One region of the Pseudomonas sp. NFX15 genome, then DNA from elsewhere that is predicted to be linked to it. Evidence: predicted binding sites of a transcription regulator. Region 1 holds the regulator's gene; the other holds the start of a gene.
The links. Region 1 encodes FliA, which starts transcription of late flagellar genes. Its sites were predicted from a motif close to CTAAAGTTTNNNNNNNNNNNGCCGNTAA; they were not measured.
Positions count from the first base shown of each region.

Region 2: flgM (flagellar biosynthesis anti-sigma factor FlgM) is a predicted target of FliA. The motif match lies at 3,244-3,271, and genes of this name have one in related genera.

Region 1 is NZ_JAFMPV010000020.1:66,567-71,136, forward strand. It holds gene flhA (flagellar biosynthesis protein FlhA) at 1-280, shown strand, start outside; gene flhF (flagellar biosynthesis protein FlhF) at 292-1,620, shown strand; gene fleN (flagellar synthesis regulator FleN) at 1,738-2,568, shown strand; gene fliA (RNA polymerase sigma factor FliA) at 2,565-3,305, shown strand; gene J1D76_RS20025 (chemotaxis response regulator CheY) at 3,473-3,844, shown strand; gene J1D76_RS20030 (protein phosphatase CheZ) at 3,866-4,570, shown strand, end outside.
Region 2 is NZ_JAFMPV010000002.1:137,871-142,440, forward strand. It holds gene J1D76_RS02755 (MFS transporter) at 1-1,256, shown strand, start outside; gene J1D76_RS02760 (flagellar brake protein) at 1,523-2,269, opposite strand; gene J1D76_RS02765 (flagella synthesis protein FlgN) at 2,363-2,830, opposite strand; gene flgM (flagellar biosynthesis anti-sigma factor FlgM) at 2,879-3,205, opposite strand; gene flgA (flagellar basal body P-ring formation chaperone FlgA) at 3,375-4,133, opposite strand; gene J1D76_RS02780 (chemotaxis protein CheV) at 4,217-4,570, shown strand, end outside.

The DNA.
Region 1 (4,570 bases):
GATATTGCTCAATAGTCTGCAAAAGGCAGGACAAGGCTCGGAAGAGGGCGTTCTGCTGGAGCCAAGCATGGCTGAGAAGCTGCAACGCTCATTGATCGACGCAGCGCAGCGCCAAGAGATGCAAGGTCAACCGGTGATTCTGTTGGTGGCCGGTCCGGTTCGCGCGATGCTCTCGCGATTTGGCCGGCTCGCAGTCCCGGGTTTGCACGTGTTGGCTTACCAGGAAATCCCTGACAACAAGCAAGTGACCATCGTTGCGACAGTAGGGCCCAACGGCTGAGGTAGTGGTTTATGCAAGTTAAGCGTTTTTTCGCCGCCGATATGCGTCAGGCCATGAAGCTGGTTCGTGATGAGCTGGGCGCTGATGCCGCCATCATTGGCAACCGCCGGATCGCCGGGGGCGTCGAGCTGACGGCTGCGCTGGATTACAAGTTGTCGGCGCTGGCACCGCGTGTGCCGAACATGGAACTCGAAGACGAGCTGCGCAAGACGCAGTCGCGGATCGTCACTGCCCAGGCTGAACTGAGCCTGCGTAGCGATGGCGAGAGCGACCAGAGCACCAACCGCCAGTTGTTCGCCGGCTTGCCATTGACCGCTGCCGAACCGTTGATCGAACCCACGTACGCCGAACCCCGTCGCCCTGCACCGGCCCCGACGCCAACCTCCGGTGGCGTTGACCCGCGTGCATTCGACTCGATGCGCTTCGAACTCAACAGCCTGCGCGAACTCATGGAAGTTCAGCTCGGCTCCCTGGCCTGGAATCAGCTGCAAGGCAGCCGTCCGGATCAGGCGAACCTCTGGCGTCGCCTGCAACGCATCGGCCTGTCTGGCCCGTTGTCGCGCGATCTGCTGGCGATGATTACCGACATTGAAGAGCCTCGTCAGGCCTGGCGCATGCTGCTGGCGCACCTGGCGCGCATGATCGCCACCCCGCAAGTCGAACCGCTGGAAGAGGGCGGCGTGATCGCCATGGTCGGCCCTGCCGGCATGGGCAAGACCACCACGTTGGCCAAGCTCGCTGCGCGCTACGTGCTCAAGTACGGCGCGCAGAACATTGCCCTGGTGAGCATGGACAGCTTCCGCATCGGTGCCCAGGAGCAGCTCAAGACCCTGGGGCGTATCCTCAATGTCTCGGTGACCCACGTCGATCCGGGCCAGTCGCTGGTCCAGGCGCTGGAGCCGTTGCTGCGCAAGCGCGTGGTGCTGATCGATACCGCCGGCCTGCAAGCCAGCGATCCGGCCCTGCGCATGCAGCTTGAAAGCCTGGCCGGCCGCGGCATTCGTTCAAAAAATTATCTGGTCCTGGCAACCACCAGCCAGAAACAGGTTCTAACCGCCGCTTATCACAGTTACAAGCGGTGCGGGCTGGCTGGCTGCATCCTGACTAAACTGGATGAGACGGCGAGCCTGGGCGAGGTGTTGAGCCTGGCCATCAGTCACGAATTACCCGTGGCCTACCTGACCGACGGCCCGCGGATCCCGGATGATCTTCATCTGCCGCGCCGTCACCAGTTGGTCAGTCGCGCCGTCAGCGTGCAAATGCAGGAAGAACCCAGCGAAGAAGCCATGGCTGACATGTTCGCTGACATCTACCACAGTCCGACCAAGCAGGTTGGCTGAGGTAATTAATGAATAGTTTTTGTACCTACATCGATGGTCTGCCATGCATTGTTCCGTTAGCGAACGCGCAGCCAGTAATGTGGCCTCCGTCTATGCAAGACAAGGTAAAGAAATAATATGGGCAGCATGCATCCCGTTCAGGTGATCGCGGTGACCGGCGGCAAAGGTGGCGTCGGGAAAACTAACGTGTCTGTAAACTTGTCCCTGGCCCTCGCTGAGCTTGGCCGGCGCGTCATGCTGCTGGACGCCGACCTGGGGCTGGCAAACGTCGACGTCCTGCTGGGCCTGACACCCAAACGGACCCTGGCCGACGTGATCGAAGGCCGCTGCGAGCTGCGCGACGTACTGCTGCAGGGGCCCGGCGGCATCCGTATCGTTCCGGCGGCGTCCGGCACACAGAGCATGGTTCATCTGAGCCCTGCGCAGCACGCTGGGCTGATCCAGGCCTTCAGCGACATCGGCGATAACCTTGACGTATTGGTGATCGACACCGCTGCGGGCATTGGTGACTCGGTAGTCAGTTTCGTACGTGCCGCCCAGGAAGTGTTGCTGGTGGTGTGCGACGAGCCGACCTCGATTACCGATGCCTACGCCCTGATCAAGTTGCTCAACCGCGACTATGGCATGAACCGCTTCCGCGTCCTGGCCAACATGGCCCAGAGCCCGCAGGAAGGGCGCAACCTGTTCGCCAAGTTGACCAAGGTCACCGATCGCTTCCTCGATGTCGCTCTGCAATACGTCGGCGCCGTGCCCTACGACGAAAGCGTGCGCAAGGCCGTGCAGAAGCAGCGTGCGGTCTACGAAGCGTTCCCGCGTTCCAAGTGCTCGCTGGCCTTCAAGGCCATCGCGCAGAAGGTCGATACCTGGCCTTTGCCGGCCAACCCGCGTGGGCACCTGGAGTTCTTCGTCGAGCGTCTCGTGCAACAGACAGCAGGGCCTGTGCTATGACAGCCAGCGGTTACAACCTCTATAAAAAATCGGCCCGCGATGCGCAGTACGAGCTGATCGAGCGTTACGCGCCGCTGGTAAAACGCATTGCCTACCACTTGCTGGCACGCTTGCCAGCCAGTGTCCAGGTCGAAGACCTGATCCAGGCCGGGATGATCGGCCTGCTTGAAGTGTCGACCAAATATGACGCCAGCAAAGGCGCCAGTTTCGAGACGTACGCGGGCATTCGAATCCGCGGCGCGATGCTCGATGAAGTGCGCAAGGGGGACTGGGCGCCACGCTCGGTCCACCGCAATACGCGCATGGTCAGCGACGCGATTCGCTCGATTGAAGCGAAAACCGGTCGTGACGCTAAAGATCACGAAGTTGCGGCCGAACTCCAATTGAGTCTCGACGATTATTACGGGATTTTGAACGACACCCTGGGCAGCCGCTTATTCAGTTTCGACGACCTGTTGCAGGACGGCGAACACGAAGGGCTGCACGAGGATGGCGCAAGTGCTCATCTCGAGCCGTTACGCGATCTGGAAGATGAACGCTTCCAGGCGGCGCTGGCGGATGCGATTGCCAATTTGCCGGAGCGTGAGCGACTGGTGTTGGCGCTGTACTACGACGAAGAGTTGAACCTCAAGGAAATCGGTGAGGTCCTGGGGGTCAGCGAATCGCGGGTCAGCCAGTTACACAGCCAGTGCGCGGCCCGTTTGCGGGGGCGTTTGGGGGAGTGGCGAGCGCGCTGAAGGCAGTGTGGGGACACTGCGAACGGGGCCGATGGGGTGTTGAACCACACCGGTCGCGATCTGTTGTGCTCCAGACAGTCATTGAGTGCTTTGCCGGATTGATTGAAATGGCGCGTCCAGGTGCTGGGCGCGTTTAAGACTGCTTGGAGGTCGAATTGGACAAGAACATGAAAATCCTCATCGTTGATGACTTCTCAACGATGCGGCGGATCATCAAGAACCTGCTGCGTGACCTTGGGTTCACCAACACCGTCGAGGCCGACGATGGCACTACCGCCATCCCGGTGCTCAACAGCGGAAGCATCGACTTTCTGGTAACGGACTGGAACATGCCTGGCATGACCGGAATCGATCTGCTGCGCCACGTGCGCGCCGATGAAAAGCTCAAGCACCTGCCGGTGTTGATGGTCACCGCTGAAGCCAAGCGCGAGCAGATCATCGAAGCGGCCCAGGCCGGCGTTAACGGCTATGTGGTCAAACCCTTTACGGCCCAGGCGTTGAAAGAAAAAATCGAGAAGATTTTCGAACGCATCGGTTGATGAGTGCGCCACGGGGGAGCTATGGGCAATAACGAATCTTCACTGGGCGATTTTGAATCGACCCTGAAAAAACACGCCGTCGAATTGGTCGCGAGCCTTGAAAAAGGCAAGTTCGGCGACGCCGTGCAATTGATCCATGAGCTCAACCAGACCCGTGACCGCGGCCTGTACCAGGAAGTGGGCAAGCTCACGCGCGAGTTGCACAGTGCGATCGTCAATTTCCAGATTGACCCGCACATGCCGCAAGCCGAGGAAGTGTCGCAGATCACCGACGCCACCGAGCGCCTGGGGTACGTGGTGAAGCTGACCGAAGCCGCTGCGAACCGCACCATGGACCTGGTGGAAAACGCCACGCCGCTGGTCAACAGCCTGGCCGATGAAGCCCAGGCCTTGGGCACGGACTGGAAGCGCTTCATGCGTCGTGAAGTCGGCGCTGAAGAGTTTCGCGAATTGGCCCGGCGGGTCGACGGCTTCCTGGTGCGCAGCAGCCAGGACAATCGCGCGGTGTCGGGCAACCTGAACGACATCCTGCTCGCCCAGGATTACCAGGACCTCACCGGCCAGGTGATCAAGCGTGTGACCACCCTGGTCACCGAAGTCGAAAGCAACCTGCTCAAGCTCGTGCTCATGGCCAGTCAGGTGGACCGCTTTGCGGGCATCGAGCATGACCGTGAAGCGATGCTGGCTGAAAAAGATCCACAAAAACATCTCTCTCAGGGTGAAGGT
Region 2 (4,570 bases), on a different contig from region 1:
TCGGTGCGCTGATGGCCGCCAACTACTTCGGCCTGGTGCTGGGGGGCAAGATCGGTCACCGGCTGATTGCCCGGGTCGGGCATATCCGAGCCTACTCGGCGTGTGCCGGGATCGTCGGCGCGGCGGTGTTGGGCCATGGGCTGATCGATTGGCTGCCGGCGTGGTTGTTCCTGAGGGTGATCGTCGGCCTCGGCATGATGTGCCAGTACATGGTCATCGAGAGCTGGCTGAACGAGCAGGCTGAGGCCAAGCAGCGCGGGCTTGTGTTTAGCGGCTACATGATTGCCTCTTACCTGGGCCTGGTGCTGGGCCAACTGATTCTGGTCATGCACCCGGCGCTGGGGCTGGAGCTGCTGATGCTGGTCGCCCTGTGTTTTGCCCTGTGCCTGGTGCCCGTGGCGCTGACCCGACGGATTCACCCGGCGCCCTTGCATCCGGCGCCGATGGAACCGCGGTTCTTCATCAAGCGCGTACCGCAGTCATTGAGCACAGTGCTTGGGGCGGGCCTGATCGTCGGCTCGTTCTACGGCCTGGCGCCGCTGTATGCCTCGCAGCAAGGCTTGTCCACGGAGCAGGTCGGTCTGTTCATGGGTAGCTGCATTTTTGCCGGTTTGCTGGTGCAGTGGCCGTTGGGCTGGCTGTCCGACCGCTACGACCGGGCGCTGTTGATCCGCAGTTTTGCGTTCTGCCTGGCAGTGGCCGCGTTGCCGTTGGCAATCCTGCCGACGGTGCCGCTGCAAGTGCTGTTTGCCGCCGGTTTCGTCTGCTCGCTGGTGCAGTTCTGCCTGTATCCGTTGGCGGTGGCGTTCTCCAATGACCATGTCGAAGGCGATCGCAGGGTGTCGCTGACGGCGATGTTGCTGGTGACCTACGGCGTGGGGGCGAGTATCGGGCCACTGGTGGCCGGCGTGCTGATGAAGCTGTTCGGCAGCCAGATGCTTTACGCGTTTTTCAGTTTCTTCGCGTTGGTGCTGGTGTGGCGGATTCGTCCGAAAGCGGTGACCAACCTGCATCAGGTGGAAGATGCGCCGCTGCATCACGTGGCCATGCCGGACAACATGACCAGCTCGCCGCTGGTGGCCTGCCTCGACCCGCGTGTTGATGAGCAGGTGGTACAGGATCAGATGCAAAATCCGGTGAGTAACGGGGAAGAACCTGAAGCCGAGCCTGAAACCGTGATCGAAACCGAGACCGATCAGCCACCGGAGGACCCTGATTCAGGGCGCGACCCCAGCTTCAGCGAAGCCAGACCGTAATTCCAAGGCACAAAAAAACGGGCAGTCACCGCAAGGGGCTGCCCGTTTTTTTCATCCCTGTAGGAGCTGGCTTGCCAGCGAAGGCGGCCGACAGACCAGCGCAGGCGTTCAAGACGCCTTCGCCGGCAAGCCGGCTCCTACAGTGCGTGGGCTGGCAAAATTCTTGCGGCGGTTAGGAGTTTTTGTAGGAGCTGGCTTGCCAGCGAAGGCGGCCGACAGTGCAATGCACGTTTCAAGGCCACCCGCGCCAGCAAGGACTCAAGACATTAGAGATCGTCTTTGTCGAACCGACGCGCTTCGCGTTGCAGTTGGTAGACGAACCGCTCAACCTGACGCTGCACCAGCCCGCTCATGTTGTGGAAGCGAATGCCGGCGAAGGTGGTGGAGATCTTTTCTTCGAAGTGCAGGTAACGCAATTCGACCGGTGCGGTCATCTTGCCAAACGGCAGGTCGGCGCTGAAACGGTCGTACACCTGGCCCAATTGCAGGCTGCCAGTGATGTCGCCGTCGAAACGCAGTTTGCAGCCAGTAGCGGAAATATCCAGCAGCTTGCCACTGATCGGTGCCTTGAGTTTTTCGCCGTCGAGGTTGACGTCGACCAACTGCGCCAGCTTCAACGCAGCGCGGAACGCATTGCGGCGCTGGTGGTACACCACTTCGTCAGGCAGGGTGCCGCGATAACAGCGGCTGCCGTTGGATTGGTCGATGGTCAGCGGGCCGTTGCTTTCCCAGGCGATGCGCACACCCTCGTGAAAGCCCTCTACCCGGAACGACTCGCCCGCCAGCAGATAGCGCTCGCCATCGCGGGGGATCATTTCGTCCAGGGCAATCATGTTGCTGTCACGGTCCAGGTCCACCAGATAGCTCTGGAAGCGCTGGCTGCGTTCATGGAACGTGATGATCAGCGGATCATGACTTTCGAGCAGCTGGCGCAGGTTGCCGGAGATTTCCAAGGGCGTGGAGAGCACCTTGGGTGGCTGCGGAGCATCATCCACGGATAAGGCATTGGACACGGTTAATCAATCTCCAGACAAAATTTGACTGCGGCTGGCTAGCATTTTGCCAGCATCTTTCGCGTCTTGGATAGTGCGGGCTGATCGAGCGGCCTAAGCCTGACTGAGCGGGCGTGGCTTAGCAAGCTTGGAGAAGGTCCCGCTGGCATCGTACAGCGCCGGAGTTTCACCGCCGGTGAGGATTTTCAGCTGGGTGGCGGTCGCGGCCTGTTGCGTCAGGATCGACTGGCCGTTATTGACGTTGATGGCCTGGCACTGGGCCAGGAGATCAGTCAGCACGTCGCTTTGCGCCAGCAACTGATCGCCAATGCTCGACTGGCTGGCCAGTTGCTCCAGCCCGCCACGGTTAGTCGGCAGGTTGAGGCTGGCGAGGATTTCACTGCGTTTGCGGCCATGCTGTTCAAGCAAGACGACCAGCGCCTGTTTCTGCGCCAGGATGTCCTCGAGCAATGGCATGTCGCGGCCATGCAAGGCGAGGGATTCGGTCTGCAGTAATTCCAGCAAGTGTTGCACTGGGGCAAAGTCGTCGGTGATCAGTTGCAGTAAATGAGTGTCGTGCATGGCTGGCCTTGGGTGTTAAGCGTCCAAAAGCCTCGCGCCGGCGTAGGCCTAGCGCTGGGCTTCGAAGTTGAGCAGTTTGCTGGCTACACGGTTGCTGTCGACTTTATAGCTGCCATCGGCAATCGCTGCTTTCAACTTGGCCACGCGGGCGTTGTCGACGGCAGGCTGATCGCGCAGCTTGTCAGTGACCTTCTGCAACTGTTGAGCCTCATTGCTGAAATGTACCGATTCCCCGCTTTTGACGGTACCGGCCTGTTCGGCCGCGGACTCCAGCGGCGCGGATTTGCCCGTTTCGGCGCTGTCCTTGCTGGCGCTGGTACGTGTACTGCCCGTAAGGGACGAGGAGCTGTTTAAACGGCTGAAATCGATGACCATGATAAAAAAAACCTCTGGGAATTTGGACGCTTGCCCTGTTTTCGGCCATTCCCTGGAAAACTTTAGGCTCATTTATCAATGAGCCTCGCGCGCGTCAGCGCTCGCCCTGCATGGAGCACAGTCTAGGGAACAGCCGGGCAGAGCGCCACATTCTGATGAACGCAGCGCATTACATGGACACTTCCACCTGCCCTGGCGACATCACCTGCGCCTTGATAACCCGTTGGGAGTTGAGGTTTTTCACCCGGATCTGTTCGCTGAGACTGCCGTTGGACAGTGCTTCACCCGGCATGCGCACGCTGAGCGTACCACTGCGGGCGGTAATCACCACCTGGTCACCCTTGCGAATGACCTCGGCCTGTTCGATATGCACCAGGGTAATGACCTGGTCGGCGACCATTGGTCGGGTCAATCGTTGCCCGATCGCCTGGTCAAGGGAGGTCAGGTAGCCCTGGCTGATCAGACTGATATCACGCTCGCGCAGGACCACATCGCCCGGCTCGACAATCGCGGCGCGGCGCAGTGGCCGTGCACTGGCCACGACTTCGCGAAACAGGCGGACTTGAGCGGGTACGAAGACAGTCCAGGGCGATGAACCCTCGCAACGGACCTTCACCGTAACACGGCCAATCGGCTTGGGACTTTCAAGTGTGGCTGTCAATTCCTTGTCGCACATGGGCATGTGCATGCGCGGATCGAGCTGGTTGACCTGGATCTCGTAGCGACCTTGCGTTTGACTGGTTGCCAGATAGTCCTCTACGGTGAATTCAAGAAAGCCCTGAGTGACGCCGATAAGCATGTCAGGCAAGGTAACCGCGTCAGCAAGGGCAGGGCTGCCAGCGTTGAACAGGCAAACAGCCGCCAGTACCCCGAGCAATTTGCGAAAGGGCGTGGTCAGGTGTCGGAAAAATGTCGGTTCTGTGTTCATAACGATTAAAAAAGCAAGCGCCGTGCCGTTTAGTGATGACGGTGCGTCGCAACAACACTTGGCGTTGGTGTAGGAGTCTGGGCATGGCTGGTGTAATGGATTCGGTAAACCAGCGCACGCAACTGGTAGGGCAGAATCGCCTTGAACTGTTGTTGTTCCGTCTCGACGGCCAGCAACTGTACGGGATCAACGTGTTCAAGGTTCGGGAGGTGCTGCAATGCCCCCCACTGACGCTGATGCCCAAATCCAGTCCTGTCGTGTGCGGTGTGGCGAACATCCGGGGGGCGACCATTCCGATCCTTGATCTGGCAATGGCGACGGGTTCCGGAGCGCTGAAGGACAAGAACAATCCGTTCGTGATCATCACGGAGTACAACACCAAGACCCAGGGTTTCCTGGTCCGCTCGGTGGAGCGCATCGTCAACATGAACTGGGAG